Regions from separate parts of the Lactobacillus sp. X-49 genome, predicted to be linked through region 2. Evidence: predicted binding sites of a transcription regulator. Region 2 holds the regulator's gene; the other holds the start of a gene.
The links. The regulator NrdR, encoded in region 2, represses ribonucleotide reductase genes. The targets are predictions, from matches to a motif close to ACACNATATATNGTGT.

Region 1: ACYIAQ_RS08415 (deoxynucleoside kinase) is a predicted target of NrdR. The motif match lies at 1,980-1,995, and genes of this name have one in related genera.

What each region holds. Positions count from the first base shown of each region.
Region 1 covers NZ_JBXSQM010000020.1:887-17,666, forward strand. The annotation lists gene ACYIAQ_RS08395 (glucosamine-6-phosphate deaminase) at 1-56, shown strand, start outside; gene amaP (alkaline shock response membrane anchor protein AmaP) at 208-762, shown strand; gene ACYIAQ_RS08405 (DUF2273 domain-containing protein) at 774-953, shown strand; gene ACYIAQ_RS08410 (Asp23/Gls24 family envelope stress response protein) at 974-1,492, shown strand; gene ACYIAQ_RS08415 (deoxynucleoside kinase) at 2,037-2,684, shown strand; gene ACYIAQ_RS08420 (deoxynucleoside kinase) at 2,700-3,389, shown strand; gene ACYIAQ_RS08425 (amino acid ABC transporter permease) at 4,105-4,746, shown strand; gene ACYIAQ_RS08430 (amino acid ABC transporter ATP-binding protein) at 4,763-5,404, shown strand; gene ACYIAQ_RS08435 (amino acid ABC transporter substrate-binding protein) at 5,418-6,263, shown strand; gene ACYIAQ_RS08440 (NCS2 family permease) at 6,640-7,947, shown strand; gene ACYIAQ_RS08445 (DASS family sodium-coupled anion symporter) at 8,049-9,503, shown strand; gene ACYIAQ_RS08450 (NCS2 family permease) at 9,628-10,938, shown strand; gene ACYIAQ_RS08455 (hypothetical protein) at 11,034-11,312, shown strand; gene gndA (NADP-dependent phosphogluconate dehydrogenase) at 11,918-13,303, opposite strand; gene spxB (pyruvate oxidase) at 13,410-15,212, opposite strand; gene mnmG (tRNA uridine-5-carboxymethylaminomethyl(34) synthesis enzyme MnmG) at 15,477-16,780, opposite strand, start outside.
Region 2 covers NZ_JBXSQM010000005.1:33,674-50,453, forward strand. The annotation lists gene polA (DNA polymerase I) at 1-2,513, shown strand, start outside; gene mutM (bifunctional DNA-formamidopyrimidine glycosylase/DNA-(apurinic or apyrimidinic site) lyase) at 2,528-3,358, shown strand; gene coaE (dephospho-CoA kinase) at 3,355-3,972, shown strand; gene nrdR (transcriptional regulator NrdR) at 3,959-4,426, shown strand; gene ACYIAQ_RS03700 (DnaD domain protein) at 4,429-5,790, shown strand; gene dnaI (primosomal protein DnaI) at 5,800-6,699, shown strand; gene thrS (threonine--tRNA ligase) at 7,098-9,032, shown strand; gene ACYIAQ_RS03715 (transporter substrate-binding domain-containing protein) at 9,093-9,908, shown strand; gene infC (translation initiation factor IF-3) at 10,129-10,638, shown strand; gene rpmI (50S ribosomal protein L35) at 10,664-10,864, shown strand; gene rplT (50S ribosomal protein L20) at 10,901-11,257, shown strand; gene ACYIAQ_RS03735 (YqeG family HAD IIIA-type phosphatase) at 11,363-11,887, shown strand; gene yqeH (ribosome biogenesis GTPase YqeH) at 11,880-12,989, shown strand; gene ACYIAQ_RS03745 (nicotinate-nucleotide adenylyltransferase) at 12,998-13,636, shown strand; gene yqeK (bis(5'-nucleosyl)-tetraphosphatase (symmetrical) YqeK) at 13,629-14,240, shown strand; gene rsfS (ribosome silencing factor) at 14,237-14,584, shown strand; gene ACYIAQ_RS03760 (nucleotidyltransferase) at 14,591-15,745, shown strand; gene ACYIAQ_RS03765 (DUF177 domain-containing protein) at 15,748-16,305, shown strand; gene ACYIAQ_RS03770 (response regulator transcription factor) at 16,448-16,780, shown strand, end outside.

The DNA of each region.
Region 1 (16,780 bases), on a different contig from region 2:
TTACTTTAATTGTCGATCAAGAAGCCGCAAGCAAATTAAATGAAAATTATCGTTAATATCTTGTCATACCTTTTTAAAGAGCTGCTTTAAGTAGCTCTTTTTATTTTAATATATTAACGCAATATTGTATATGATTGGTGCATATCATTAGGCTGGCTAAATATTGTGTATTATAATTAGGATATACTTAGAAAGGATGGTGATTAATTGAAGCGGAGTAAAAAATGGTTACTGATCCTCTGGATAATTTTATTATTACCCATACCAGTTTACCTTCTTTGGGAAAATAATAATCTTTGGCAACAATATTTAAAGATTAGCTTGCCTTCATTAGGTAAGCTTAACCCAATTTTTTCCTGGTACTTAGTAGGTATCAGTGCAGTTATCCTTTTAATACTAGTTATTAGTTTGATAACCATCTTATTCTGGCCAGTACAACGATACTTCAATTTAATTCATAAGCGGGACGGACAAGTTAAAATCACCAGTAAAGCAATTAATGGTTATGTAATGAATTCTTTAGCGGACTTACCATATTTGAACAAAGCCAAGGTTGATTCAAGGTTAACTAATCGTAAAATTAAAATACGGATTAGTGGTGATCTCGGTTCTAGTGAAAACGTATCAAACCTGCTTAATGATTATTTAGCAGAACTGGAAAAAAACCTCAAACAATATTTAGGAATTGAGCAGAAGCCCAAAATCAAAATTAAATTTGTAAACTATCATTCTTCTGCTAAATCAGAACAACGAGTTCAATAAAGGAGGCAGAAATGAAAGAAAATTTACAAAAGTACTTTCCAGAAATAAGTGGTGCAATACTTGGAATACTATTAGCACTTTGCTTTATAGGATTGGGATTTTTTAAGACGATTTTTGTAATAGTAATGTTAGTTGTTGGTGCTTTAGTTGGTCATTATGGACCATTGCTTAAAAATTTAAAAAACAAATAAACATATGAAAGGAAATTTATATGACAGAAAATAATTCAAAACACGAAGTTAAAGGTGACTTAAATTATGATTCAAAGGTAATTCAAAAAATTATTGGAATTGCTTTATCTGATATTAAAGGACTCCTAACAGTTAATGGTGGTTTCTTCTCAAACTTAGCTGATAAAATCGTTAATACCGACGATGTTACCAATGGCATCAATGTTGAAGTTGGCAAAAAGCAAGTTGCCGTTGACATTGAAATTGTCGCAGAATACGGTGTTGAAATAGCCAAGTTATATGACCAAATCAAGAAAAAGATTTATGATAAAGTTAAAGAAATGACCGGCTTGGATACAGTTGAAGTCAATGTTACTGTTGTCGATATTAAGACTAAAGAGCAACATGAAAAAGATTCCGTTAGCTTGCAAGACAAAATCACTGGCACAACCAAAGATGCTAAAGAAAAAATTGGTAGCCGCGTAGATAAAGTTGAAAACAAAATTGATGATAAGACAGAAGATATTAAAAAAAAACAAATGACTAATAGAGTAAACTAAACTTTAACTGGGGTGTAATCAAAAAGTTTATCATTTACTAATTAGTTTTAAATACACGATCCCAATATTTATTGGGGCGTGTATTTTATTTGTTAGGTCTTTTAATATTGTTAAAACAATATACATAAATTTAAGTATCCATTTAATTTATCCTAACAAGCTGATCATAAAATCGTTCAGATAATTACAGTTCAACTAAGTAAACAGCTGTTTCTCCAAAAACATCATTATAGCAGTCACTTTTTTGAAACACAGTCTGAGTAATAATCATTAATTTAGGTGTATCTCAGTATGTCTAACAATTATGAAACACCTCAATTGCGTGAGATTAATTCATAACTACATCTCTTTCTAGTTTCAACCAAGATTTTTATAAGTTTCACGTGTAACATGTTTTGTGATCAATAGACAAGCAAAAAATTGTACTGTATTATACAAAATCACTTGACATTTGCCATCCAATTTCAATTTATTTTCCTCTTGTTTGCCACTATATATTGTACTAAACTAGGAAGTAATCAAGATATAGTATTTAAGAAAGAACGTGATGACAGTTATTGTTTTAAGTGGGCCAATTGGAGCCGGTAAATCCAGTTTAACCAGTATTTTAGCTGAACATTTAGGTACACAAGCTTTCTATGAGGGAGTTGATAATAATCCGGTCCTTCCCTTGTATTATCAAGATATGAAACGATATACTTTTTTGCTTAATATCTATCTACTCAACCATCGTTTGGCTCAAATTAATCAAGCAATTAAGGAAAAGAACAGTGTTTCGGATCGTTCAATTTATGAAGATGCTCTCTTCTTTAAAATGAATGCGGAAAATTCTGTTGCTGATCCAACAGAATTTAAAATTTACGATAGTTTGCTGAAAAATATGCTGGAAGATACTCCAGGTAATCCGAGTAAAAAACCTGACTTATTGATCTATATTCACGTATCACTTGATACCATGCTAAATAGAATCAAAAAGCGCGGTCGCTCTTACGAGCAGATAAGTACGGACCCCAGCTTAAAGGATTATTATTCGCGCTTGATTAATTATTACGAGCCATGGTATGAAAGTTATAACGCATCACCGAAAATGTCAATTGATGGTGATCAGTTTGATTTTATCCTCGATGAAACTGCTAAAAAAGAAGTTTTAAAGCAAATTGACGATAAACTGCTTACGATTGGAAATTTATAATGAAGAAGGAAAGTGATGACAGTTATTGTTTTAAGTGGGCCAATTGGAGCCGGTAAATCCAGTTTAACCAGTATTTTAGCTAATTATTTAGGAACTAAACCTTTTTATGAAAGTGTTGATGATAACCCCGTCTTACCACTCTTTTATGCAGATCCTAAAAATTATGCCTTTTTATTACAAGTATTTTTCTTAAACACACGTTTTAGAAGTATCAAAGATGCATTGACTGATGACAATAATGTTCTTGATCGCTCAATTTATGAAGATGCTCTCTTTTTCCAAATGAATGCCGATATAGGCCGTGCAACTAAAGAAGAAATTGACACATACTATGAACTTTTAAATAATATGATGACTGAGCTTAATCATATGCCAAAAAAGAACCCTGATCTATTAGTTCACATTAAAGTGTCATATAATACAATGCTTAAAAGAATTAAAAAACGTGGTCGTCCTTATGAGCAACTTAGTTATGATGCAACACTTGAAGACTATTATAAACGTTTATTACGCTATTATAAGCCGTGGTATGAAAATTATGATCACTCGCCCAAAATGGAAATTGATGGCGATCAGCTTGACTTTATGACCAATGACCAAGATAGGGAAATTGTTCTAGATCAAATTGTTAAAAAGTTAAAAGAGATTGGAAAATTACCTCAATCATGGGATAAATCAACTGAAATTGAAATTGCAGAACAATAATATACAACCTAATTAAAAACAGTCAGTCTAAAAGACAATATTCTTTTTTCTAGATTAGAATAAATTATTAATTTTTTAGTTAAGGACTAATTCTTGATATACGATCAGGATTAGTCCTTTTTATTTGTCCTTATTTCTTTTGCATTGCAATACTCGACGTAGTCTTTAATTACATCTTCTAGTTTATCAAGATTTTTCAAATTTTCTCAAAGCCGTAAAACATTTCACAATTAAGAATCATTAAGAGTTGCATAATCCTATGAATCATGGACTAAAATAGAAATTTTAAGTTCTTAAATTAAGAAATTTCTAGTCCTTGGTGTGAAATAGTGGCGGGCATAACCTTTTAACTATAAACTTCAATGATTAGTGTCCAGTAAATCTTTTGCTCAATTAGTTACAACTCATTTTACATATCTTTGATTAATATTATTCCTAAAGACGTTAGAAATATAAAAACGAGTAAGAATTTGAAAATCATGTCAATCTAGCAGAAAAACTAAATTGTTAATACTTATTTGAGCAATATCTTATATGTCTCAATTCAATTGAAATTCATTTTACATGAAAAGCTGTTAATATTGGTAATTAAAACATCAACTTTAGATCATTTATGTTATGCTTATAGATAATTTCTTGCATGTTTGATCACGACAGCTAATAAAACATTAAAACATGCACCTACTGGAAAAATGAATTATAAAGGAGTTAACCAATGAATTACATTATCTCAATCTTGCCCTCCTTACTTTCAGGTGCGCAAATGACTTTACTTTTATTTTTCTGGACAATTATTATTTCTATTCCTTTAGGAATTATTGTTAGTATAGGCTTATTGTCTCCTTTTAAGCTCTTACGGCTGTTCTTGAAATTTTATGTCTGGATTATGCGCGGAACACCCCTATTACTGCAGCTTATTTTCATTTTTTATGGGTTACCAATCATTGGAATTATTTTCCAACGTTATGACGCCGCTTTATTTGCCTTAATTATTAATTATTCTGCTTATTTTGCAGAAATTTTTCGTGGCGGTTTTCAATCCGTACCTACATGTCAATATGAAAGTGCCCATGTTCTCCAACTTAACTCCTGGCAAACTCTTCAACACGTTATTATTCCCCAAGTTAACAAAATTGTGATACCGTCAATCGGCAATGAAATCATTAATCTTGTTAAAGATACTTCCTTGGTTTACGTAATTGGATTAGGCGAACTTCTACGAGCCGGAAATGTTGCAACAGCACGTGATGTCACCTTAATTCCTCTTATCCTAGTCGGTGTTATTTATTTGATAATGACTGGTTTAATTTCGTTTCTATTGAAGCAAATAGAACAAAATTATTCAAAGTGGAAATAAGTGAAAAGGAAAAATTATGCTTGAATTAAAAAATATTACTAAAAAATTTGGTTCAAAAGTTATTCTAAATAAGCTTAATCTTACAATCCCTGATAAACAAATTCTTGCAATTGTTGGCTCATCTGGTGCAGGTAAAACCACCTTACTACGCTGTCTTAATGGACTTGAAAAAGTCGATGAGGGACATTTTTATTGGAATAACAAAGAGTTCAACCCAACTCAACCTCGTCAAAATGAACAAATTATGGGCGTTGTCTTCCAAAACTACGAACTTTTTCCTAACTTAACAGTAATTAATAATATAACGCTCGCTCCAACCCTAGTATCAAAAGAAAAACTTTCCGTCGCTCAAGAAACTGCTCGAAAACTGCTTAATGAACTTGACTTAGTTAACGCAGAACAATTATATCCTTACCAACTTTCCGGAGGACAAAAGCAACGAGTAGCCATTGCTCGAGCAATGGCTATGAAACCTCGAATTTTATGTTACGATGAGCCAACTTCTGCATTGGATCCAGCATTACGAAACAAAATTGCAGATATCATTTTACAACTAAAAAGCCAAAATCAAATAACACAAATTATTGTTACCCATGATATGGAGTTTGCTAATCAAATCGCTGATATGGTTTTTACAGTTAATGCTTTAGATAAATGAGAAGGTAATCTGAGTGAAGACTAAACGTTTTGTGACTTTAATATTATTATTTATTTATAGTTTGATTTTATCTGCTTGTAGTGGCATTACTATTGGCCAGCATACTAACTCTACTGACAACTGGGAACGTATCAAAGAGCGGGGCTATATTACCATTGGAATTGATGATACATTTGTACCTATGGATTTTCGGCAAAACAATGGCCAATTAGTTGGTTATGACGTTGATTTAGCCAATGCTGTTTTCAAATTATATGGTTTGAAAGTAAATTATCAAACAATAGATTGGTCAATGAACACTACAGAACTACGTAATGGCACAATTGATTTGATTTGGAACGGTTTTAGCAAAACACCTGCTAGAGAAGAAAAAGTTGCTTTTAGTAAAACTTATTTATATGGCTCACAAGTTTTAGTAGCATTGAAAAAGAATAAAATCAATCGTCCTCAAGCAATGAAGAATAAAACTTTGGGCGTCCAAACAGGCTCTTCTGGATATAACGATATAATGAACTATCCTACAATTTTTAAAAATCAGATAAAAAATCAAACCCCTATTCTTTATGATTCATTTACAAATGCATTCATTGATCTCACTGCTCACCGTATTCAAGGGCTCCTAATTGATAGTACCTATGCAAATTACTATATTTCTCATCAAAAAAATCCGGCACAATTTACTGAAGTTGCTACCCCATTTTCAAGAGAAGAATTTGCAGTCGGTCTTCGGAAAAACGATCATTTTCTCCAAAAAAAGATTAACTATGCTTTGAATAAATTCAGTCAAGACGGAACTCTAAAAAAAATTAATGATAAATGGTTTGGCAATCGTGCACAATCACCATTATTGAATAACTAATATCCCGAAAACATTCTTAACAGTTGATTTTAACTCAATAACTAGTAGACATGCCGCATTATTAATTTTTTTACCCCAAGCAAATTATCGAAACAATTTATTCTTTTATGAATATTTCCCAGGAAATACTTACATCTTGGTCATTTCATATTCTCTAATATCTTCTTTATAACCATAATTTTACTTAATTGAACTGGCTATTACAAAATTTAAGTTAATTTGTGACTTTATTATCTAAAGTTACTCAGTAAATAATATTATATTTCAAAATTATTTTCACATATAATTCGTATTTACATTAATTTGTATCAGTGTTACACTATAGAAGTTGTTTAATTTGCCAAAAATACGAACATTTATCCATAGGAGTAATCAAATGAATTTTATAAAAAGCTATTTTCAGCTTAATAAATATAAAACAAGTATAAAAGTGGAATTTTTAGCGGGCCTGACGACTTTTATAAGCATGTCTTATATTTTGTTTGTTAATCCAAGTGTTTTAGGCGCTAGTGGAATGGACAAGGGAGCCGTTTTTACTGCAACAGCCTTAGCTAGTGCTCTAGGCACTGCACTGATGGGGATTATCGCTAACTATCCAATAGGTGAGGCTCCCGCTTTAGGTATTAATGCATTCTTTGCTTACACCGTTTGTGTGGGCATGCATGTTTCATGGCAAACCGCATTAGCAGCTGTTTTTGTTTCTTCAATAATTTTTATCTTAATTACTATGTTTAAACTAAGAGAAAAAATCATCAATGCAATCCCTGCAGATTTAAAATTTGCCATTTCTGCAGGAATTGGGCTTTTTATTGCCTTTTTAGGTATGCAAGATGGCGGTTTAATCGTTGGTAATAAGTCTACCCTAGTTGGTCTTGGCTCATTGCATGATCCTGCAGTTTGGATTACTATTTTTGGATTATTAATAACGGTTATTCTAATGATTATTAATATTCCTGGTGCTATCTTTATCGGAATGGTTTTAGCAGCCATTTTTGGTGTTATAACTGGTCAAATTGCATTACCTAATAAGATGATTTCTTTAGCACCAAGTATTGCGCCAACTTTTGGGCAAGCTGTTTTTCACATAAAAGACATTAATTCACTTCAAATGTGGGTTGTCGTTTTAACTTTTCTGCTTGTCACCTTTTTTGACACAGCTGGTACTTTGATTGGCTTGGCACAGCAAGCTGGTTTTATGAAAAATAATAAAATGCCCCGAGTTGGTAAAGCCTTAACTTCAGATTCTACAGCAATGATGGTGGGATCAATTTTAGGAACTTCACCCGTAGGTGCATTCGTAGAATCAAGTGCTGGAATTGCTGTCGGTGGGCGCACTGGCTTAACTGCTGTCTTTGTAGCCATTTTCTTCTTAATTTCAATGATTTTTAGTCCTCTATTAAGCTTGTTTACAACTCACGTAACCGCCCCAGCATTGATCATTGTTGGCGTGTTAATGGCTCAAAATACTTTGCACGTACATTGGGATAAAATGGAGATCGCTGTCCCTGCTTTTTTAATTTTAATTGGAATGCCACTGACTTATTCAATTTCTGACGGTCTGGCTCTTGGAATAATTACCTACCCAATATGTATGATTGCTGCTAAACGTGGTAAAGAAATCACCCCTATGATGTGGATCTTATTCATCGTCTTTATCATCTTCTTATGGGTTCTAAATTTCTAAAGACTTTACTATTAAACAAAATATATCTATGGTAAAATGTGCAAATGTAGTATATGTTGTTTTGCATCAATATATTAACTTAAATTTCAAAAGAGGTCTTTATGAAAGCACTTGAAAATATCGATTACAAAAAATTCATTATGCCGATTGTATTAGGTTTAATCTTTTGGTTCACTACCCCTATACGTCCAGCTGGAGTAACAGTTGCAGCATGGCATATGTTAGCAATTTTTATTGCTACTATTGCTGGTTGTATTACTTTACCACTTTCTATTAGTGGTGTTACTTTAATTGGTTTTACTTTAACTATTGTTTTAGGCCTAGTGCCCTTAGCTGATAAAGTAGTAAATGGCAAGGTAATTGAAAAGGGAGCAATTAATGCATTTGCCAACTCGTCAGCTTGGCTAATCGTTATGGCATTCATGATTTCACGTGGAATTGTTAAAACAGGTTTAGGTCAAAGAATTGCCCTTTATTTTGTTAAATGGTTTGGACATAAATCCTTAGGTCTTGGTTACGCGATTGGAGCAATTGACTTACTTGTTTCCCCAGCAACACCTTCTAATGCTGCCAGAGCAGGTGGTGTTGTTTATCCATTAATTAAGTCCTTAGCAAATACCTTTGGTTCAAAACCTAATGATCCTTCACGTAAAAAAATGGGTTCTTACCTTGTCTTTACTGAATTCCAAGTTAATATTATTACATCATCATTATTCATGACAGCTTGTGCCCCAAACTTAATTGCCGTAGCTTTGGCTAGCAAAGCTGGTGTTACACTAAGCTGGATGCCATGGCTAATGGCTAGTATTGTACCTGCTGCTATTTGCTTAATTACAGTGCCATATTTTATTTACAAATTATATCCTCCTGAGGTTAAAGAAACTCCAAATGCAAGAGAGTGGGCGACAGATCAGCTTAAAGAAATGGGTAAGTTAACCATACCTGAAAAAATGATGGCGATAATTTTTGCCATTACACTAATTCTATGGATGCTTTCTAGTACATTAGGAATTGATGCCACTCTAATTGCCTTTATCTCTGTAACTTTATTGTTACTTACTGGTGTTCTTTCACCTAAAGACTTATTAAGTGAAACAGGAGCTTGGAATATTCTAATTTGGCTTTCTATTCTTGTTTTTATGGCAGAAAAGTTAACTCAATTTGGTTTCATTGGTTGGATCTCTAGCAGTATTGCTGCTGAAATTAAAGGAGTTAATTGGCTAGTTGCTTTAATAATTTTAGCTTTAGTACTGTTTTATACCCATTACCTATTTGCAAGTGCCACTGCACATAACTCTGCAATGTATTTACCGCTTTTAACAGTTGCCATTGCTGCTGGTGCCCCTAAAGTAATGGCAGCACAATTTTTGGCAATGTTTTCAGCGATTATGGGATCAACTACCCACTACTCTAGTCCAGCAGCTTCTGTTTTAGCATCATCAGGATATGTTAAGCAAAATGAATGGTGGAAGTTAAGTTTTATCTTTGGTATTTTTTACATCTTGGTTTACGGAATCATCGGGCTAGCATGGATGAAAATTATCGGTATGTGGTAATTTTAAAAAACGAATCTAAAAAGATTCGTTTTTTTAATTTCTTGTAATTATTTTTCATTAGAATCATACGCTTATGCTACACTAGATAATGTATTTTATTATTTAAATATTTTTTGGAGGAAAAATGATGACATTAGAAAAAGTCTTTCATTTAAACGATGCTCATACCACTGTCAAACGTGAGTTAACTGCTGCATTAACCACCTTTGTCAGCCTCTCCTACATCCTTTTTGTTAACCCGAACATTTTACATGCAGCAGGAATTGATAAGGGAGCTGCCTTTACAGTTACTGCATTATCAATTGCAATTGGCTGCTTTATTATGGGACTAGTAGCAAACTACCCAATTGCCTTAGCTCCAACGCTAGGCAGCGCTGCCTTTTTTGCTTATAACGTCTGTGGCGGTATGCACATTAATTGGCAAACAGCGCTCGCAGCGGTTTTAGTTGCCTCAGTCCTTTTTATTTTAATTACAGTTTTAAAACTACGAGAAAAAGTAGTTGATGCAATCCCTCAAGATTTAAAATATGCTATTTCTGCCGGAATTGGCTTATTCATTGCTTTTATAGGCTTACAAAATGGTAAACTAATCGTCAACAGTGAATCTAATCTAGTCACTTTAGGCAAGTTTAATACACCGGCAGTTTGGATCACACTTTTTGGATTAACTCTAACCGTCATCTTAATGGCCTTAAATGTACCTGGTTCAATTTTTATTGGAATGGTTGTAACCGCAGTTTTTGGCGTTATAATCGGACAAATTGCCGTTCCAAAGGCAATTATAGCCAGTGCACCAAGTATTACTCCAACTTTTGGTCAAGCTATTTTCCACATTAAAGATATCAATACACCGCAATTATTTATGGTTGTTCTAACATTTTTATTAGTTACATTTTTTGACACTGCTGGAACCTTAATTGGGATGACCGAACAGGCCGGTATGGTAGATCAAAATGGCAAAATTCCGCGTATTGGAAAAGCCTTTTTATCTGATTCCTTAGCAATGGTTGAAGGTGCAGTTCTTGGTACGGCTCCACTTGGAACTTCAGTTGAATCAAGTGCCGGAATAGCTATGGGCGGACGTACAGGTTTAACGGCAATTTTTATTGGTATTTTCTTTTTAATTAGTATGATTTTTAGCCCATTATTAGCCGTAATTCCAACCACAGTTACAGCACCTGCATTAATTATTGTTGGTGTTTTAATGGCTGGTAATCTTAAAAAAATTAACTGGGACAAATTCGAAATTGCCTTTCCAGCTTTTCTAACTGTTATTGGAATGCCTTTAACTTACAGCATTTCAGATGGTTTAGCTTTAGGAATGATTGCTTATCCCATTACGATGATTGCATCTAAACAAGCCAAAAAAGTTTCACCAATGATGTATGTCTTGTTTATAGTATTTATTATCTTTTTCTTAATAACCAACATGTAAAATCAATTTATTAAAGCCATGACAACATGGCTTTTTTATGATATAATTATTAAAAAAGCAAGTTATGATAGTTAACAAACTAAGAGGAACTATGAATGAATAAATTTTATAATAACTATAAAGTTGCATTATCGTTTACAATTTTGGCCATACTTTCTAGTTTAAATTTGATCTTTAGTTCCAATTATTACAAAATGATGGTTGGTCTAGGCTTTATTTTTATAGTAGCAATAATTTCATTTAGTATAGATTATTGGTTTAATAAGCATACTTTTAGAACTAATTACCACTTCAATAAAAAAGGTATTGCCGCCTTAATTGATTATTTAATTGGTATTATTTTATTGGGAACCGCTTACCTTCTTTTAGTTTAAAACGTCTGAAGTAAAGTTGTTACAAGTGTAACACAGCAACTGATTTTTTATCAACTTAAAACTGTTAGAATCATGAAAAAAAGTCCCAAAAGTTAAATAACTTTTGGGACTTTTTTATGATTAAATTATTTAAAAGATCAAAAATTGAACCTTTTCATTAATGGCTAAATAATCATTTAACTAAAACTACCACCTTGATTTTTTCAATTGCTTGAAAATTCTTGATGAACTTTATCATCATTACTTTCTAACCTTCATTTAGTCCGTACAAAAACAAGCCTTGACCAACCATATTTCTTTGAGAAATTTAGACTTAAAAGTTTAATATTTTATCAATTAGCCACATAAATACAAAAAAGCAAATATAATATCAAACCCACAGAGCTAGAAATAAATCTAAACAAGAAACTACTTCAATAGTAAATCTACAGTTGCCTATTATAAATCTTATACAAAATAACGAACAAATCATGTGCAGACTAAAGGGCTTGACGCCGATTGAATATCAACTACAAGCCCTAATATGATAAACATTTACAACATTAGTCCAATTCAGGGACTCATTTAATTATTACTAATTTCCTTATGTTACACGTGTAACATAATTATTTTTCTTCATACCATTCAGTGTGATAAACACCTTCACGATCATTTCTCAAGTAAGTATGTGCACCAAAATAATCACGCTGACCTTGAATTAAGTTAGCTGGCAAACTTGGATTGAAAATTGATTCTAAGTAGTTTAATGATGCACTTAAAGTTGGTGTTGGGATACCAGCTATAGTAGCAAGTTCGATAACTTTCCGCAATGCAGGAATATTCTTTTCCATTAAGTCACTGAAGTAAGAGTCTTGGAACATATTATCAAGCTTCTTGCTATCCGCAAATGCTTTCTCAATATCTTTAAGCATTGATGAACGAATGATACATCCAGCTTCCCATGATTGTGCAATTGCTGGATAACGTAGATCCCACTTGTAAGCATCAGCCGCCATCTTAAGTTGTTGGAATCCTTGAGCATATGCAACAGCTTGGCTTAATTGTAATGCTTTTTCCAAATTAGTAATCAGATCTGTTGGAATTTCTCCGATCCATTTAATTTCTTTGCCTTCACGCGTAGTAGCCTTTGACATGAATCGAGCAAGCACAGCTTCAGCGATTACACTAATTGGTACTCCGAGGTGAACACCATCTTCAAGCATCCAATTGCCTGTACCCTTGTATGAAGCGATATTCAAAATATGGTCAATTACGTAATCAGGAGTCAATTCATCTTTTTGCTTCAAAACTTCAGAAGTAATTTCACTAAGATATGCTTGAACTAAACCTTGATTCCAATCAGCAAAAATCTTTGACATCTCATTGTTAGATTTTCCAGCAACTTTACGCAAAATATCGTAAACTTCGGAAAATTCTTGCATAATGCCATATTCGATACCATTATGAACCATTTTAACGTAATGGCCACTTCCTTCTGGTCCGATAAAACTAACACATGGTTGGCCCTCAGCGTTCTTAGCAGCGATTGCTTCTAAAATAGGCGCAACTTTGCGGTAGGCTGCTTCATCACCACCAGGCATCAAAGCTGGGCCATTTAAGGCACCTTCTTCGCCACCTGATACTCCCATACCGATAAAATGGATACCATGCTCCTGCATCTTATGAAACCGCCGATTAGTATCATGGAAATTTGAGTTACCACCATCTAATAAAATATCTCCTTTATCAAGTAAAGGTAGTAATTTATCTAAAGTTTCATCAACTGGTTTACCAGCCATAATCTGAATTAAAATTTTTCTCGGCTTTTCTAATGAATTAACAAATTCTTTCCAAGAATAAGTTGGTTTTAATTTTTTATCTTCATACTTTGCAAAAGCATCAACTTCTTGTTTATCAATACTAAAACCAGAAACGGAGAAACCATTATTTCTAACATTTAAAGCTAGATTTTTACCCATAACTGATAGACCGATAACACCAAATTGTTGCATATTTATTCCTCCACTGTTAAAAATCATTCCCTATTATTATACTTGTAAGGACGAAAAAAAGCGAAACTTTCAAAAAGTTTCGCTTTTTTATTACAAATTAAATTTATTAATGTTCTGAAGCACCTGAAGTAGTGTCTGACTCTTCTTCTGGTTCTTCTTCAGTTTCTGAAGCGCCTGAAGCAGTATCAGTAACTAAACCATATTTTTCAGCAAAGTAGCTAAATGGCTTCAAGTCTTGTGCTTGATACTTCTTAACAAAGTCTGGATCATCAAGGGTATTCAATTCAGTTGAGTATGGCATGTCATGAGTGAACTTGATGTCGATTAACATTGGTCCATCCATTTGCTTAAATTCCTTAACTGCGTCTTCAAATTCCTTCTTAGTACGTACAGTTACACCCTTAACGTTCATACCTTCAGCAACCTTTGCCCAATCATTATCTGGCATAATAACACCTGATAATGGTTGGTGTGACTGGTCAACTTGTTCAGCTTCAATGAAACCTAAAGTTTCGTTAGTGAATACAACGTTAAGAATATGCATGTTGTAACGAGCTTCTGTCAATAATTCTTGACTCATCATTGCAAAGCCACCGTCACCACCTAAGTTCCAAACTTCACGGTCTGGATGAACAGTTGCTGCTGCGATTGCAGCTGGTGAACCAAAGCCCATAGTTGCATATAAGCCTGAAGTTGCCCAAGTTTGTTCGTCATGTAAGTTTACCAAACGTTGGAAGTCAATGTTGATGTTACCAACATCAATAGCAAATTGAGCATTGTCATCAGCAAATTTATTAATAACATCAAAAATTGGTTCACGACGAATTGGCATTTCATCGGAGTCATCGAAACTGTGCTCCCAATCTTCCCAGTTCTTACGATCATCAATAGCTGCCTTATAAAGTGGTGATTCTTCACGTGCTTCACCAGCATCAATAATTGCTTGCAAAGTCTTAGCACCATCAGCTAAGATTGGAACTTCAACATTGTGACGTTTACCCAATTTTTCAGAATCAACATCAATTTGAACAACCTTAGCTTTAGGATCAAAGAAGAATACTGAGAATGGTGAGTTGTTACCAACCCAAATTACAGCATCTGCATGCATTTGAATATCATCACTAGGTTTTGGAGCAACACGACCAATTGAACCCATGTATGCAGGAAATTCGTCTTCAACAATACCCTTAGCAATAACTGATGAAAGTAATGGTGTCTTGAACTTCTCTGCAAAAGCCTTTAATACATCCCCATGACCTTTCATACCTATACCGTAGTATACAACTGGATTCTTAGCTTCTGCTAATACTTTAACAGCTGCATCAACGTCTTCCTTCTTAGGAGCAGCATAGTTAGGAATACTTGAAATAGTGTTGTATGTTACACGGAAGTTGTCATTAATCTTATCCCAACCAAAGTCCTTAGGAATAATTAAGACAGCTGGTCCCTTCTTAGCATAAGCTTGACGAAGAGCTTCATCCATCATTCCAGGAATTTGATCTGCAGTTTTAATTTGGTGATTCCAAACAGCAACTGCATCAAACCAAGGCTTTTCATCAAAAGCTTGGAAGAAGTCAATATCTTGGCGACTAGTTGGTACGTTAGCAATAATAGCTACCATTGGTACCTTGTCGTATTTAGCATCGTATAATCCATTCATCAAGTGAACAGCACCAGGTCCAGCTGAACCGAAACATACTCCAGCTTTACCAGTGAACTTATATTCAGCTGCTGCCGCTAAAGCACCAGCTTCCTCATGTCTAACCTCAATGTATCTTAACTTATCTTTGAAATCGTGGATAGCATTCATTGTTGAATCGAATGAACCACCTGGAAAACCATAAATATGATCAATGTGCCAGTCCAATAAAACTTGGAGCATAGCATTTGAGCCATTAATTTTTGCCATTTTAAAGTGCATCTCCTTAAATACATGTTACTTACATACTGTATTAAAACATATAATTTCACAATTTCAAGTATATTAAATTCTAAGCTATTACAAATATGTAAGCGCTACATAAAAATATAAGTTTCACAAAGTTTAATTATTTTTTATCCATTTTCTATAATATCAGTTTTTATACTTGTGATTGCCTGATCATTGAGTCGATATTTATGTACTACTTTCCTTAAATTTTTTTATAAAATATTTTTTAAATTTTTGCTAAATTTATCTTTTTACTTTTGCATAATGACCATTTTGAACATAAACACTTAAAATGGCAATGTCAGCTGGATTAACTCCTGAAATTCGCTCTGCTTGAGCAATAGTTTCTGGACGGATTTTCTCAAATTTTTGACGCGCTTCTGTTGCCAAGCCTTCAATCGCTTCATAATCAATCTTAGTTGGAATTTTTTTAGCTTCTTGCCGATGCAATCGATCAATTTGTTGCTGTTCTTTTTGAATGTAACCAGCATATTTGACATTAATTTCAATTTGTTCTTTAACATAGCGATCATTCGAAATAGACACCCCACTCAATTGTTCAATATCGACAATTTTGACACGTGGACGTCGTAAAAAGAGGTCTGCTTTAATACCTGCAGTCATTTGCCCCTCACCAATTTGAGTTAAATATTTTTGCACCTGTTTTTCAGGATGAATTGTGATATTTTGAAGCACATTAGTTGCTTTCTTAATCTGCTTTTTTTTGGTCAAAAATTGATCATAACGTTGCTGCGAAATGAGTCCTAATTCGTAACCATAGTCTGTCAATCGCAAGTCAGCATTATCATTTCGCAAAATCAAACGATATTCTGCCCTTGAAGTAAGCAATCGGTAGGGTTCTTCGGTTCCCTTAGTAACCAAGTCATCAATCAAAACGCCGATATAAGCCTCATCACGCCCTAAAGTAAACCCAGGCTTGCCAGCAGCACGCAGCGCTGCATTAATTCCAGCAATTAATCCCTGACCAGCTGCTTCTTCATATCCAGAAGTACCGTTCATCTGGCCTGCAGTAAATAAGTTTTTAATTATCTTGGTTTCTAGCGTGTGTTTAAGTTGCCACGGATCAACCACATCATATTCAATTGCATAACCCGGTCGCATCATTTCTGCATGCTCAAGACCCGCAACGGAGTGTAACATTTTTAGTTGTATTTCTTCTGGCATTGAGGTTGAAAAATCGCCAACGTATACTTCTTTTGTATCCTTTCCCTCTGGTTCAAGAAAAATCTGATGCCGTGGTTTATCTGCAAAACGAACAATCTTTGTTTCAATCGAAGGGCAATAACGTGGACCCACACCCTTGATTTGACCTGAAAACATCGGTGAGCGCGACAGATTGTCATTAATAATCTCATGCGTTGCTTGATTAGTGTATGTCATCCAACAAGAAACCTGCTCTTTGAGATAATCTTCATCCCTGCTTTCAAAAGAAAAGTGACGCGGTGTTTCGTCCCCTGGTTCCTCTTCTGTTTTAGAATAGTCAATCGTATTGCTGTTAACACGTGGTGGGGTTCCCGTCTTAAAGC
Region 2 (16,780 bases):
TCAAACCCGACCATGTATTGGTTGCTTTTGATGCTGGCAAAACGACTTTTAGAAATGCTATGTATGATGATTATAAAGGTGGACGACAGAAAACCCCTCCAGAACTTTCGGAGCAACTTCCGTATATTCAGGAGTTATTGCATGATTTGGGGATTTCGACCTACGAGTTAGTCAATTACGAAGCCGACGATATTATTGGAACTTTTGCCAAGCTAGGGGAAAATTCCGCTTATGATGTTACAGTTGTAACTGGAGATAAAGATTTAACGCAGCTTGCTTCTGATAAAATTACTGTTATGGTAACCAAGACGGGTGTGCAGAATTTAGAGGCTTATACCCCAGAACACATGAAAGAAGTTAATGGCGTTACTCCGACGGAATTTATTGATATGAAGGCTTTAATGGGTGATAATTCGGATAACTATCCTGGGGTTACCAAAGTTGGTCCCAAGACAGCTTCGAATTTGATTCAACAATACGGCTCAGTGGAAAATTTATACCAGCATGTAGATGAGTTGAAGAAGTCTAAATTGAAAGAAAATTTAATCAATGATAGGGATAAAGCCTTTTTAGCTAAGAAACTAGCGACAATTAATTGCCAAACGCCCGTAACCATTACTCTAGATGACATAAAAAAACAAGAAGTTAATTACAAAAAGCTTCATCGTTTTTATGAAAAAATGAATTTCCGTAAATTTTTAAACGAATTAGAATCTAGTACCGATTTAGTTGCAACTAAAGAAACAGCTCCAATCGTACCAGTTAAATATACTATTGTAACTAATGAAAATATTACTGATATTAAAGTGAAAAGTGGGGCAACAATTAGTTTTTACTTAGCCATGCTTGGCGCAAATTATCATCTTGCCAATTTTGTTGGCTTTGCCCTTAAAGTGGGTAAGCAAATCTTTGTTAGTCGCGATATGGATCTTTTAAAAAGCGCTAATCTCCAACATGCGCTTGAAGATAAGCAGGTTAAGAAAAATGTGTTTGACTTAAAGCGAACAATGGTCGGCTTAAATCGTTTGGGAATCACTGCTCATGGAATTGATTATGATATGCTTTTAGCCTCATATCTTATTAATAATGAAAACAATTCTGATGACATGGGTGAAATTTGTCACATGTACGGTAACGACTCAGTTATGCGTGATGAGGAAATTTATGGTAAAGGTAGAAGTTTGCAGATTCCTAATGATGATAAAAAGATATTTAATCATTTAGCAAGTAAAGTACAGGCTGTTGAAAGTTTGAAGAATATTTTAGTCGATAAACTGCAAGAACATGAGCAAGACGACCTTTATGCAAGTATTGAGATTCCAGTTGCGCGAGTTTTAGCCATTATGGAAATGAATGGTATTAAAGTGGAAGCAGGTACTTTAATCGATTTACAAAAAGAATTTGCCCAAAAATTAAGTGAATTAGAAAAGAAGATTTTTGAAGAAGCTGGTGAAGAATTCAATTTGAATTCACCAAAACAGCTAGGACATATTCTGTTTGAAAAGTTGAATTTGCCTCCAATTAAGAAAACTAAAACTGGTTATTCAACCTCAGTTGATGTTCTTAATCAATTAAAGGAGCAAAATCCAATTATTCCTCATATATTGACATATCGTCAAATTTCTAAGATTCAGTCAACTTATGTGAATGGCTTACTGGATGTTATTCAACAAGACGGCCGTGTGCATACGCGCTACTTGCAAACATTAACAGCAACTGGTCGTTTGTCATCGGTTGATCCTAATTTACAAAATATTCCAACTAGAACTGAGGAAGGTAAGCAAATTAGAAAGGCTTTTGTTCCAAGTGAACCAGATGGATATATTTTTTCTTGTGACTATTCGCAGATTGAGTTGCGTGTTTTAGCGCAAGTTTCTGGTGATGAGCAAATGCAAGAAGCTTTTAAGACTGGATATGATATTCATGCTCATACAGCGATGAAAATTTTTCATTTGAATTCCACGGATGAAGTTACACCGCTAATGAGGCGCCGTGCAAAGGCTGTTAATTTCGGTATTGTTTATGGAATTTCGGATTATGGTTTATCCAAGAATTTAAATATTAGTCGTAAACAAGCTAAGGAATTTATTGATAACTATTTTGAGCAGTATCCCAAAATTAGTGAATATATGGGTAACGCTGTGCAATTTGCACGTGAACATGGTTATGCGGAAACTATTATGCATCGGCGTCGCTATTTACCAGATATTCACGCTAAAAACTATAATGTACGTTCTTTTGCTGAGCGAACAGCGATAAATTCACCAATTCAAGGATCAGCTGCTGATATTATTAAAATTGCAATGATTAATATGCAGCATAAGCTCGACGAATTAAAGTTAAAGACCAAGATGGTAGTTCAAGTACATGATGAATTGATCTTTGATGTGCCTAAAGATGAGCTTGAAATTGTGTCAAAAATTGTTCCACAAGTAATGCAATCTGCCGTCAAGCTTGATATTCCTCTAATTGCAGATTCGGGTTATGGTCATAACTGGTTTGAAGCCAAGTAAGGGAGTAATAATAAATGCCAGAACTGCCAGAAGTTGAGACCGTGCGGCGCACACTACTGCCGCTAATTACGGGCAAAACAATCAAGAAAATAACATTGTGGTATCCTAAAATTATTGCCAGTGATCCTAAGGAATTCGTTAATCAATTGACCGGAAAGAAAGTTATTAATATTGATCGTTATGCTAAATATTTACTAATTCGTTTTAATGATAATTTTACCGTTGTGTCGCATTTACGCATGGAGGGAAAGTATCGTTTGGTTAATGAGTTAGATCCTAAAAACAAGCATGATCATGTTCAATTTGCATTCACAGATAGTACGGCACTACGCTATAATGATGTGCGTAAATTTGGTAGAATGCAGTTGGTTAGGACGGGAACAGAAAGAGAAGTTACTGGAATTAGTAAACTTGGCTTTGAACCAAATTCTCCTGAATTTACCAAGGCGTATTTGAGAACCAGTTTAAAACATAAAAAAAAGAATATAAAAAATACATTACTGGATCAATCAGTTGTGGCAGGTCTAGGTAATATTTATGTTGATGAAGTTTTATGGCGCTCTAAAATTAATCCGCTAAGTTTGGCTAGTAAAATCCCCTCAAATCAAGTGGATAATTTGCGTGACAATATTAATGAGATTATTGCCCAGGCAATCATTGAGAAAGGAACAACTATTCATACATATCTAGATGCAAATGGTGAGACAGGCAATTTTCAAAAAATGCTTTTAGTTTATGGGCACCGAGGGGAACCCTGTCGACGCTGCGGGACGGCATTAGAAAAAATTAAGGTTAATGGTCGTGGTACGACATTTTGCCCTTATTGTCAGGTAACCTATCGATGACATTAGTTTTAGGATTAACTGGTGGGATTGCCAGTGGTAAAAGTACTGTCGATGATTTCTTTAAAGAAAGGCAACTGCCAGTTATTGATTGTGATCAGATTGCTCACGAAATTTTGGATATTGGGCACCAAGGGTATAATGATGTGGTAAGGCACTTTGGTAAGAAAATTTTAAATTCTAATCAAACAGTTAATCGTCAGTATCTAGGACAAATGGTCTTTAGTGATAAGCGACAATTGCAAGTTCTTAATCAGATCACTCATCCATTGATTTTTCGGGAAATTCAGACTAAAATTACGCGATATAGGAAGTTACAGAAGCCGTTTATTGTTGTTGATGCTCCTGTGTTATTTGAATCCGGAGGTCAAAATTATTGTGATCGCACTATCTTAGTGACTGTACCAGAGAAAATCCAACTTGAACGCTTAATGGCGCGTGACCATTTAACTAAAGGAAATGCTCTTAAACGTATTCATAGTCAGATGCCCTTAGCTCAGAAGGAAAAATTAGCCGATTATGTCATCACTAATACTGGTACTATCGAAGAATTAAATCAAAAATTAAGCCAATTACTAGTTAAAATAAAAAAGGAGGATCAATATGGAATGTCCTAACTGTAGACAGAATGCCTCGCGAGTCATTGATTCACGACCTAGTGACGAGAATCGGGCAATCAGAAGGCGACGTGAATGCGAAAATTGTGGGTTTCGATTTACTACATTTGAACGAGTAGAAACCACCCCTTTATTGGTTGTCAAGAACGATGGCACACGTGAACCGTTTAGCCGTAAGAAGATTTTACGTGGAGTGATGGCTGCGGGACAAAAGCGACCGATTACCAGTGAACAATTTGAGCAACTGGTTGATCATGTGGAAAATCTGGTCCGTCAGCAAGGAATTAGTGAAATTTCTTCGAAAAAAATTGGTCAACTAGTGATGGATGAGTTGGCAGAATTGGATGATGTTGCTTATATTCGTTTTGCTTCAATTTATCGTGAATTTAAAGATATGTCTAGTTTTATGAAGACAATGGAAGACATGATTGCCAAACGTGAGAAGGACAATTAGTGATGTATGAAACGCCTAATCCTAAACAGCCTTTCTTTATTACTAACCGAGTAGATATTTTTCCGGGTGATTTACGAGTTCTAATTAAACTTTATCAGCCGTTAATTGGTTCACGAGCCTTGTCGCTATATTTAAGCATGATTGAAGATTATGACTCTGGAGCGATGCTGTCTGATGCCAAGGGAATTTATATACTGCAGGAACAGCTTGACTGTGATATAAACAAACTATTATCGAGTTTGCATAAGCTTGAAGCCGTTGGTTTAGTCAGAACTAGTAAGTTAGAAAATCAGATTATGGGACAAATTTTACTCTTCTCTTTGAAGCGTGTACCTAGCAGCAGTGAATTTTTTTCAACGGCACTTTTAACTAGTCTGTTAAAGGAAAAAGTAGGGATAACGATGTTTCAATCATTGAGTCATGAATTTGCTCGTGAAAGTCAAAAATCGTTCAGTCAAATTAATGGTCTTAAGTCTGCTAAAGATGTTTCTGCCTCTTTTATTGATGTTTTTCGGTTGTCAGAAGAAGAAGCAATTGATCCCTCTCCTGAGGTTAAGAAAGCAGCACAAGAAAACCAGATTGTGCAAAGTAAACCGGCCGAAATTAATCCTCCAGAACAAATTGACTGGGAATTTATGAAACAACAGTTTGAAATTTATCAGATTGCTGGAAGTGAAATTGAGCGAAATCGTCCTGCTATTCAAGGTTTGATGAGGACTTATGGCTTGTCCGAACAGGAATTTGTTGATGAAACCTTGCCATGTTTACATGGTGATTACCACTTGAATATGCCGTTGATTAAACAAACAATTGCTAACAGTATTCATGCTGAGCATACACGCCAGAATCTTAAACAGCAGGAGCAAGCTTCTAATAAAAGTGAGGATATTAAACATTTTAGTATACGAGAACAGCAGGTATTACAACTTGCACAATCGAAGTCTCCCGCTCAATTTATATATCAACTAAAATCAGATCGTCATGATTATGTTGATGCTAGTGAATATCAAGTTCTTGACAATCTTTATAATCAGAAAGGGATTTCTGCTGATTTACTAAATATCTTGACCTATGCCTGTTTGAAAAGTGCCCCGAATGTATCATACCGACTAGCTAACAAAATTTTGCATGATTGGTTGCAACATGGGGTGCAAAGTGGCGCACAGGCGATTGATTACATGGATAAAAGAGAACAAGATAAATTCAAAAAGCAACAGACTCGTTCAGCCAGTTTTTATTCTCATAAACCAGTCGAAAAAGGTACCGATTGGAGTAAAAAGAAGTCGGCAAAAAAGACTGATGTCTCTACGGCAGATCTAAAACAATTCTTTAAAAATTTTGAAGATCAAAACGGCATGAAATAGGTGATAATTATGCAACCAATCAACAAATTTTTAGCACATGGAAATGCAACAAAAGCACAAGGGCACGGTAATGAAAATCTGCGTAAGCAAATCTTGAATAATCCAAAAATTCATGAATTTATCAGTCAATATCAAGATCGGTTGACACCTGAAATTATTAATAATAGCCTATCAAGTTTATATGAATATTATCTCTCGCAAGAGCATGATGACCCGGTAACCAGTGGCTATCGTCCTGAACTTATTTTAAGTGGTCAAGCAATCACACTAAAATATGTACCAAAAGAAAGCAAATTGGAAAAAGATCGTGAGCAAAGTATTAAAAAAAACGTGCGTTTAATTAATTTACCATTTGCATTACACGATGTCCGTTTAAGTCAAGTAGAAATGGCTCCGGGACGGGCATCTGCGATTGCAGATATTCAAACTTTTTTAGTGAATTATTCAAAAAATCATCATCCCCAGGGTTTATATTTATCTGGTGATTTTGGAGTTGGTAAAACTTATCTTTTGGCTGGACTTGCAAATACAGTGGCTGCGATGAACAGACAAGTAATATTTTTGCATTTACCAACCTTTATTGCTAATTTGTCAAGTCATTTTAATGATAATAGTTTGGCGGATGAGGTTCAACGAATTGCCCAATGTGATCTATTAATTATTGATGATATCGGTGCAGAAACGCTTAGCCAATGGTCACGTGATGAGGTACTTGCAGTGATTCTGCAAGCTCGAATGGATAATGTTTTACCAACCTTCTTTTCTTCAAATATGGCGATGGAAGAATTAAAGGAACATTTCAAGGAAACAAGAAATGCGATTGATCCCGTTAAGGCAGCTCGATTAATGGAAAGAGTTCATTTCCTGGCTAAGGAAATTGTTGTGTCTGGTCCTAATCGGCGCAATTAAAGTAAAGCATTAAGTGATATGAAACTGATGCTTATAATAATTTCGAAGCATTTTTGTCTAGTATTTTATCAATCTAACAATTAGATAAAGGTGGTTAGAAATTCTTTAACAATCTTCATTAAATTTTAAAAAAGTTTGCAATATGATATTAATTATGTATAATTAACATCAATGAATGAACATGATATTACTCTATTCAGAGAGAAAGACATTATTCTGTAAGTCTTTCAATTGAGTAATACCCCACTCATTCACATGAAAAAGATTTTTAAACGGGTGAGTTCCATTATCAATTCATAGAGATGGTCAAGAATTTTTTTGACCAAACTTTGGGTGGAACCACGTTAAATACGTCCCAGTGCATTTCGCACTGGGACTTTTTTGTTTTGGAGGTATACATGAGTTTTTCAATAATTTTGCCAGATGGTTCAAAAAGGGATTTTAGTCAAGCTATTACGATTAGTAACTTGGCTCATAGTATTTCGACTTCTCTTGGCAAAGCAGCACTTGCTGGTAAGGTTGATGGTCAAATTCGATCGGTTGATTATGAAATTAACCAAGATGCTAAGGTTGCAATTATTACAGATAAGGATGATGAGGGACTAAACATACTTCGTGCCAGCGTTGCCTTTGTTTTTGAAGCAGCAGCTAAGAAGATTTATCCAGAAATATGTTTAGGTGCACATGCAGCAAACGAAGATGGCTTTTTTGTTGATACTGATAAGGAAAATCAAATTAAAATTAGCGAATTACCAGAATTAGAAAAAGCTGTTAAGCAAATGGTTAAGTCTGGCGCAAAAATCGAACCAGTTACAATGCCAAGAGCCGAATTGGAAGAAATTTTTAAAGCTGATCCGTATAAGTTGGAGTTATTAAAGGCCGAAGAAGGTGAAACCATTTCAGCATACAAGTTAGGCAATTTTGTTGATTTTGGTTTCGCGGCTCTTTTACCAAATACTGGTAAAATTAAGCAATTTAAATTGTTGTCAGTTGCTGGCGCTTATTGGCAAGGTCAATCATCTAACCCAATGCTACAAAGAATTTCGGGGACAGCTTTCTTCAAAAAAGCAGACCTTGATGCTGATTTGAAACGGCGTGAAGAAATTAAGGCACGTGACCATCGAACGATTGGACGTGATCTTGATTTGTTCTTTGTTGACCCAAAAGTTGGTGCAGGTCTTCCTTATTGGTTGCCTAAAGGTGCAACAATTCGCCGTGTTGTTGAACGTTATATAATCGACAAAGAAGTTGCTGACGGCTATCAACATGTTTACACTCCCGTTTTAATGAATGTTGATGCCTATAAGACTTCTGGTCACTGGGCACATTATCGTGATGACATGTTCCCGCCAATGGACATGGGCGATGGTGAAATGCTTGAACTACGGCCAATGAATTGCCCATCTCATATTCAAATTTATAAGCATCATATTCGTTCATATCGTGAATTGCCAATTCGTATTGCTGAATTAGGAATGATGCACAGATATGAGAAATCTGGAGCCTTGTCTGGTTTGCAACGTGTGCGTGAAATGACACTGAACGATGGTCATACTTTTGTTACTTTAGATCAAGTGCAGGAAGAATTTTCTAAAATATTGAAATTAATTATGGATGTTTATAATGACTTCGATATCACTGATTACTACTTCAGATTATCGTATCGTGATCCAAAGAATACAGAAAAGTATTTTGCTAATGATGAAATGTGGGAAAGAAGTCAGTCAATGCTAAAAAAGGCAATGGATGACATGGGACTTGATTATGTTGAAGCTGAAGGCGAAGCTGCCTTTTACGGTCCAAAATTGGATATTCAAACTAAGACTGCATTAGGAGCAGATGAAACAATGTCTACAATTCAACTTGACTTTATGCTACCAGAACGCTTTGATCTCTCATATATTGGTCAAGATGGTGAAGAACATCGTCCAGTAATGATGCACCGTGGAATTGTTGGTACAATGGAACGCTTTATTGCTTATCTAATCGAAATTTATAAAGGTGCCTTTCCAACTTGGCTGGCTCCAACTCAAGTGCAAATTATTCCAGTTAACCTAGATGCTCATGCTGAGTATGCTAAGAAGGTTCGTGACGAACTCAATAAGCGTGGCTTTAGAGCAGAAGCTGATCTACGTAATGAAAAGTTGGGCTATAAAATTCGTGAATCACAAACTCAAAAAGTTCCATATACCTTGGTTTTAGGCGATAAGGAAATGAAGTCAAATAGTGTTAATGTTCGGCGTTATGGAACAGAAGAAGAGGTATCAAAGACATTTGATGAATTCATCAAAGAAATTAAGCAGGATGTTAAATCATATTCACGTAATAAATAATTGATAATAGTTACTCTGGATTTTTTTAACAATCGATATTTAAATATTGGGAGAGCCATTATGAAGAAAATATTAGGGCTAATTCCGATATTACTCAGTGCTTGTTTATTAATCGGTTGTAGCCAAAGTGTTTCTGATCGAAATGCTTTAAAGAATGTACAAGAGTCTCATGCACTTACTTGGGGAATTGAGAGTGATGTTAGATTGTTTAGTTTAACTGATACTCAAGATAATCAAGAAAAAGGTTTTGAAGTTGATATGGCAAAAGCCATTACTAAAGAAATTTTAGGATCAAAGGGAAAAGCAAAGTTTATTTTGGTGACTGCACAATCACGAATTCCATTATTGAAGAATGGGAATGTTGATGCCGTTATTGCAACGATGACTATTACACCAGAACGTAAAAAGATAATTAATTTTTCTAAATCTTATTTTGCAGCAGGCCAATCACTCTTAGTTAGAAAAAATTCGAGAATCAAAAACATTCATGATTTGGTTGGTAAAACAGTGATTGGCATTGTAGGGGATAATTCAGTTGATGTGATTAAAAAAGTGGCACCCAAAGCTAAAGTTGTTCAAATGCAGGATTATGGTCAAGCCGTAATCGCGTTAAAAGCGGGTCAAGGGGATGCACTTTCGAGTGACAACGGTGTTTTATATGGCTTGGCAGTCGAAAACCCGAGGTTAACGGTACGTGGCGGGACTTTTACAAAAGAGCCATACGGAATAGCAATAAATAAACATCAGCCTGAATTAGAAAATGCCATAAATACAGCAATTTCGAAATTACAACATAGTGGGAAATATAATCGGTTGATTAAGAAATGGTTCAGCAAAGTACCTGGTTTTAATTATAAAGTGATGTATCGCAATTAAGAATTATATTTACGCTTGAAACAAAAATTATTTGACGTAAATAATGAGAACGTGTATAATCGCATTAGTTGAGAACAAGAAGGAGCTTCCCGCTTCTCGCCTAAGTTAAGTTGACCTCTGGGCTAATCGATATTTTCTGTTGATTAAAGGCGGGGCACTTAGTACCCGTCTTTTTCTTGTCCTCAAATTAACATGGAGGTGAAGAATTATACCAAGGAATTTGATATTAAACGATCAGATACGTGCACGTGAAGTTCGTTTAATTAATGAAGATGGTGAACAAGTTGGTGTTGTAACTAAGGATGAGGCATTACGCCAAGCCAGTGTTGCAAGTTTAGATTTAGTTCTAATTTCGCCTAATGCCAAACCACCGGTTGCCCGGATTATGGACTATGGTAAATACCGTTTTGAACAACAAAAAAAGGTTAAAGAATCACGTAAGAAGTCTAAGACTGTTAGTGTGAAAGAAATTCGCCTAAGTCCGACAATTGAAGGCAATGATTTCAATACTAAATTAAAACACGCTCAAAAGTTCCTAACTAAAGAAGGAGCTCAGGTTCGTGTTTCGATTAGGTTCAGGGGTCGAGCTATTACTCATAAAGAATTAGGACGCGATGTACTTGAAAAGATGGCGGAAGCTACATCTGATATTGCTACTGTGATTAGCAAGCCAAAGATGGAAGGTCGCTCGATGTTCTTAATACTTGCTCCTAAGAGTGATAAAAAATAAATAGTTAATTTGGAGGAATTAGAAAATGCCTAAAATGAAAACCCACCGCGCTTCTGCTAAGCGTTTTAAAAGAACTGCCTCTGGTGAATTAAAACGTCATCACGCTTTTACTGGTCACCGTTTCCACGGTAAGACTAAGAAACAACGTCGTCATTTGAGAAAAGCTGCATTAGTTTCACGCAGCGACTTGAAGCGCATCAAACAGATGCTCTCTCAAATGCGTTAATTATTAAGTAAAAACGATATTTAGGAGGAATTTTAGATGCCAAGAGTTAAGGGTGGAACAGTTACACGTAAACGTCGTAAGAAGGTTATGAAGCTTGCTAAGGGGTACCGTGGCGCAAAGCATATGCAATTTAAGGCTGCAAGTACACAATTATTTGTATCCTATAGATATGCATTCCGTGATCGTAGAAGACGTAAGAGCGATTTCAGAAAGTTATGGATTGCTAGAATCAATGCTGCAGCTAGACAAAATGACATTTCTTACTCTAAGCTGATGCATGGTTTGAAAGTTGCTGGTATTGACATTAACCGTAAAATGTTAGCTGATATTGCTTATAACGATTCAGAAACTTTTGCAACATTAGCCGAAACTGCTAAGAAGGCTTTAAACTAAGCTAGAAAATGGCGCATTTGCGCCGTTTTTTTATGTAAAAAATTATTACTTGAAGGTTAATCTTTGGTATATTAAACTATGGAATGACAATGAGGGGAAAGTTAAATGTTATTTAGGCCACGATATACAATTGATACAATTTATCATCTAGATACCGATATGCTTCACCAATTAGGAATTAAAGCGGTATTTTCTGATTTAGACAATACTCTTTTAGCGTGGAATAAGTTTGAAACGGCAAATGAAATGGGAAGGCTAAACGAACGTTTAGCTGATGCTGGAATTAAATTGGTGGTTATTTCGAATAATAACGCTGAGCGGGTTGGTAAGGTGCTTAATCCTTATCAGATTGACTTTGTGGCCAAGTCAAAAAAGCCGCTACCGTTTGCAATTAAAAATAAAACACAAAAAATGTGCTTAAGTTCTAATCAAGTAATGATGGTTGGTGATCAGTTGATTACGGATATTCAAGCGGGTAATCTTGCTGGCGTAAAATCAGTGTTAGTTAAACCACTTGTTCAGACAGATAAGTGGAATACGCGCATTAACCGCTTTTTGGAAAAAATTATTTTTTTCTTTTTGGGTTTATCACACCCTGTAACTTTTAAGGAGACATTAAAACATGGATGATAAAATTATTTGTATTGGTTGTGGGGCAATATTGCAATCGACTTGTCCTGAAGAAGCCGGGTACATTCCTGCATCCAGATTGAAGAATGTTCAAGATGGTGAAGATAATGATGTTTATTGTCAGCGATGCTTTCGCTTGCGTCACTATAATGAAATTATGCCGGTAGATACCAATAATGATGACTTTTTAGCTTTGTTAAATTCAATGGCAGAAAAAAAAGCGTTAATTGTTAACGTAGTAGATTTGTTTGACTTTACTAATTCACTTTTATCATCAATAACACGTTTTATTGGTAATAATGATTTCATTTTAGTTGGGAATAAATTTGACTTATTCCCGCAAAATTTGCGTCAAAGTAAGATTAAGGATTGGATGCGTCAAGAAGCGAATCGTGTTGGTTTATTCCCTAAGAAAATATTTTTGGTTAGTGCTAAAAAGCAAAAAAATCTTGAAAAATTAATATCTTATCTTGATATAGAATCACGCAACCAAGATGTGTATTTTGTTGGGATGACTAATGTCGGCAAGTCAACCTTGCTAAATGCAATCATTGATCAAATGGGCGATATTCAAGATTTGATTACCACCTCTCGCTTTCCAGGAACTACACTTGATAAAATTGAAATTCCACTAGAAAATGGACACTTATTGGTTGATACTCCGGGGATTATGACAGAAAATCAATTGGCAACGCATTTAAGTGCAAAAGAGTTAGCAATTATTTCACCGCAAAAACCGCTTAAACCGGCAACTTATCAATTGAAGCCAGGTAACACTCTGTTTTTGGCCGGATTAGGTCGAATTGATTTTTTGAAAGGTGAACCTGCTAGTTTTACAGTTTATGCTGCACGAGAATTATATATTCACCGAACTAAGACAGAAAAAGCTGATGAATTTTACTCAAAACATGTGGGGAAATTGCTTAGTCCGCCAAGTAATGAGGATAAACTACCAGAATTGAAAGGGAAAAAATTTCATACAAGTAGTAAGAGTGATCTCTTGTTTGGCGGCATCGGATTTGTAACAGTGCCAAATGATTGTTTAGTTAAAGTTTATACACCTAGCCAAATTGGCTTAGGTATAAGACGCGCACTGATTTAGAGGGGAAAATGATTGCTATTTCTAAGGATGAAAAAAGTCCAGTAGTTGCTGTTGAAACGGAAAAAATTGATTCACTTAAGGGTAAACAAATTGGCATTTTGGGTGGCACCTTTAATCCGGTTCATTTGGGACATCTGCTTGTTGCGCAACAAGTCGTAACTAAACTTCATTTAGATGAAATTTGGTTTATTCCAACTAATATTCCACCCTTAAAGGATGCACCGAAAGTTTCACCTGAAGATCGAGCCAATATGCTTGAATTAGCTACGCACGATAATCCACAATTTTATGTAAAGCTTTTTGAACTATTTCGCGGTGGCGTTTCATATACAGTTGATACATTGCGTCATTTACATAATATACAGCCCCAAAACCACTATTATTTAATTATAGGTAGTGATCAGGTTAATAATTTGAAAAGTTGGAAGGAGCCTACTAAGATAGCACAATTAGCTACTTTAGTTGGTGTTCAGCGACCAGGGTACCCACAAAAGGCAACTTTACCAATAATTTGGGTTGATGTGCCAAAAGTAGAAATAAGTTCAACATTAATTAGACAAACAATTGCAATGGGAGGCTCCATTAAATATTTGGTGCCAGAAGCTGTTGAAAATTATCTTTACCAAAAGAGGCTTTATAATGACTGATTTTGTTTTGAAAAATACTTATTCTTCATTATCCAGTAGTGAATTGATTAAGTTAGAAGAAAATAACATGGATCATAAGCGCTTTAAACATTGTATCGGAGTAAGTCTGACGGCACGTAAATTGGCACATCTTAACAATTATGATGAAGATAAGGCTGCTTTAGCAGGATTTATCCATGATTATGCCAAACAAGTTTCGGTTGCGGATTTTCGCAAAACAATTCAGACACAGGGCTTTGATCAAGAGCTTTTGAATTGGGGGCCGGCAATTTGGCATGGAATTGTAGGAACATATTTTATTAAACGAGATTTAAAAATTACTGATCCTGAAATTTTAACAGCCGTTAGACGCCATACTACGGGTGATACTGAAATGACAATGCTTGACAAAATCGTTTATATGGCTGATTATATTGAGCCGGGAAGAGATTTTGTGGGTGTCGACACGGCACGAGAAATCACTTTTGCTAATTTGGATGAAGGTGTTGGTTTTCAATTAGCTCACACTCTTAATTTTTTAATAGGAAATAGAAATAAGGTATATCCACGCACTTTGGCTGCATATAATGTGTGGAGTATTAAAGATAATGAGGAGAAAAATTGACTAGTAAAGATATCTTAGCTTTCGTCTTGAAAGCGATTAGTGATCGTCATGGCGAAGATACGGCTGCCTATGACATGCAAGGGTATAGCATTTTGTCTGACTATTATGTTGTGACTAGTGCTGGCTCAAATAGGCAGTTGCACGCAATTGCGAATGCGATTATTGATGAAGCTCATAAAGCCAACTTTTATAATTATCGAGTTGAAGGGACCAGTGAATCAAATTGGCTGCTACTTGACTTAGGTGATGTTGTGGTTAATGTATTTACTGAAGAAGCTCGTGATTTTTATAATGTTGAAAAATTATGGGTAGATGGTAAAAAAATAGAATTAAAGGAAGATTAACTAACAATGAGTGTAGTTGGGATCATAGCAGAATATAATCCCTTTCATAGTGGGCATGAGTTTTTGATGAATGAGGCACGCAATCTTGCTCGTAGTAAAGATCCAATTATTGTCGTCATGTCAGGAAATTATGTGCAACGTGGTGAGATGGCAATTATGGATAAGTGGTCACGAGCGCAAACTGCCCTTGAAAGTGGAGCAGATTTGGTGTTTGAACTCCCTTTTTCAACCTCAGTTGAACCAGCAGATTTGTTTGCTCTTGGTAGTATTGATTTATTGGTTAAGATCGGCGTAAATCACTTAATTTTTGGCGTTGAAGATGCAACTCAAAATTTTGCTTATTTAGGAAGTAAAATTGCTGAAATACCTCCCAACCATATGAACTTTAATGACTATAGTCAAACATATTCTACTCAGTATAATCAAATGGTGGCTCGTGAAGTTGGTCAAGAAGTTAATGAACCCAATGCAATTTTAGCCTTGGCTTATGCCGTTGCTAATTATAATTTGGGTTCGCCATTAGTTTTACATCCAGTTAACCGAATTGGAGCCGGTCACGATGATATTTTGCAACACAATGGTATAGTTCAGAGTGCAAGTGCGATTCGTAACCTTATATTACATAACCAAGTTGACTTTAACTTAAAACAATGGATGCCACTTAAAGAAATAAATTTGCTTCGCAAACAGCAGGCATATCCAAATTGGAATCTGTTGTTTCCTTTTTTGAAGTATCGTCTTGAATCTTCTTCAATTGTAGAATTGCAAAAAATTTATCAAATGAACGAAGGGCTCGAATATAAGATGAAACATGAAATTCATTTGGCGCAAAATTTCACTGATTTCTTGCGGAGAGTTAAGTCTAAACGTTACACATATTCACGTTTGCGTAGGCTCAGTTTATATACATTATTAAATGTTACACAAGATGATATGATTGATAGTTTCAATCATGAATCGCTATTCTTACTTGGTTATAGTAAGCTAGGTAAGAAATATTTAAAGCAAATTAGAAAAGAAACATCTGCTGAAATTGTTTCTAAAATAGATCAAAAGAACACAAAATATGGGTCATTGCATTTACAAATGCGGGTTGATCGATTATATGAACAAATAACAAAGGTTGACCAAAATTTTGGTCGCCGTCCAGTGGAGGTGTAGAAATGTTATCACTGAATTTTTCACAAATTGTTAAAAGTACAGAACCTTTAATTCATCTTGAACAAAACGTGGAAATGCGGCCAGAATTTTTAAAGCGAAGTCAGAAACTACTGTACCAGATTGAGAAAGTCAAAATTAGCGGTGATTTGTTTTATAGTGAACCATATGTTACTGGTGATTTTACTGTGACAGCAGATTTGATAGTTCCTTCAAGTCGAAGTCTTGCTCCAGTCGAGCTACATGAACAGTTCCATTTTTGCGAAAATTATACAGAAAAAGATGTATCGAAGGAAGAATTAGATGAAACAGAAATCCCAATTATAAAAGTTGAAAATGATTTGATTGATTTGCAAACAGCAATTGAAGACAATATTTTGTTACATATTCCTACGACTATTCTGACCAAGCAGGAAAAAGAAAAGGAAATATATCCTCATGGAAATGGTTGGTCAGTTATTTCTGAGGAGGAGTATAATCGCAATAAAAGCAATCAAATTAATCCGGCATTTGCAAAGTTAAAGGATTTATTTAAGCAAGAAGATTGCAATGACAATAAGTAAGTGTGATCTTCAAAAGCAAAATGAAAAACAAGAAAAATAGTAACTCGATTTTTAATCTTGTTTTAAAATCACTTTTAAAGTATGCTTTACTTATAAAATGGAGTCTAATTTAGAAATTAATAATTTTAAAAAGGATAGAGAAATGGCAAGAATTTTAATTGTTGAAGATGAAAAGAATTTGGCACGTTTTGTAGAATTAGAATTAAAACATGAAAAATATGATACTGTCGTTGAAGGTAATGGACGTAAAAGTTTAGATTTAGCATTAAAGGAAGACTTTGATGCGATTTTGCTAGATCTAATGCTTCCTGATTTAAATGGGCTTGAAATTGCTCGACGTGTTCGTCAAGTTAAGAGTACGCCAATCATTATGATGACAGCTCGTGACTCTGTAATTGACCGTGTTTCTGGCTTAGATCATGGTGCAGATGACTATATTGTTAAACCATTTGCAATTGAGGAACTATTGGCTCGT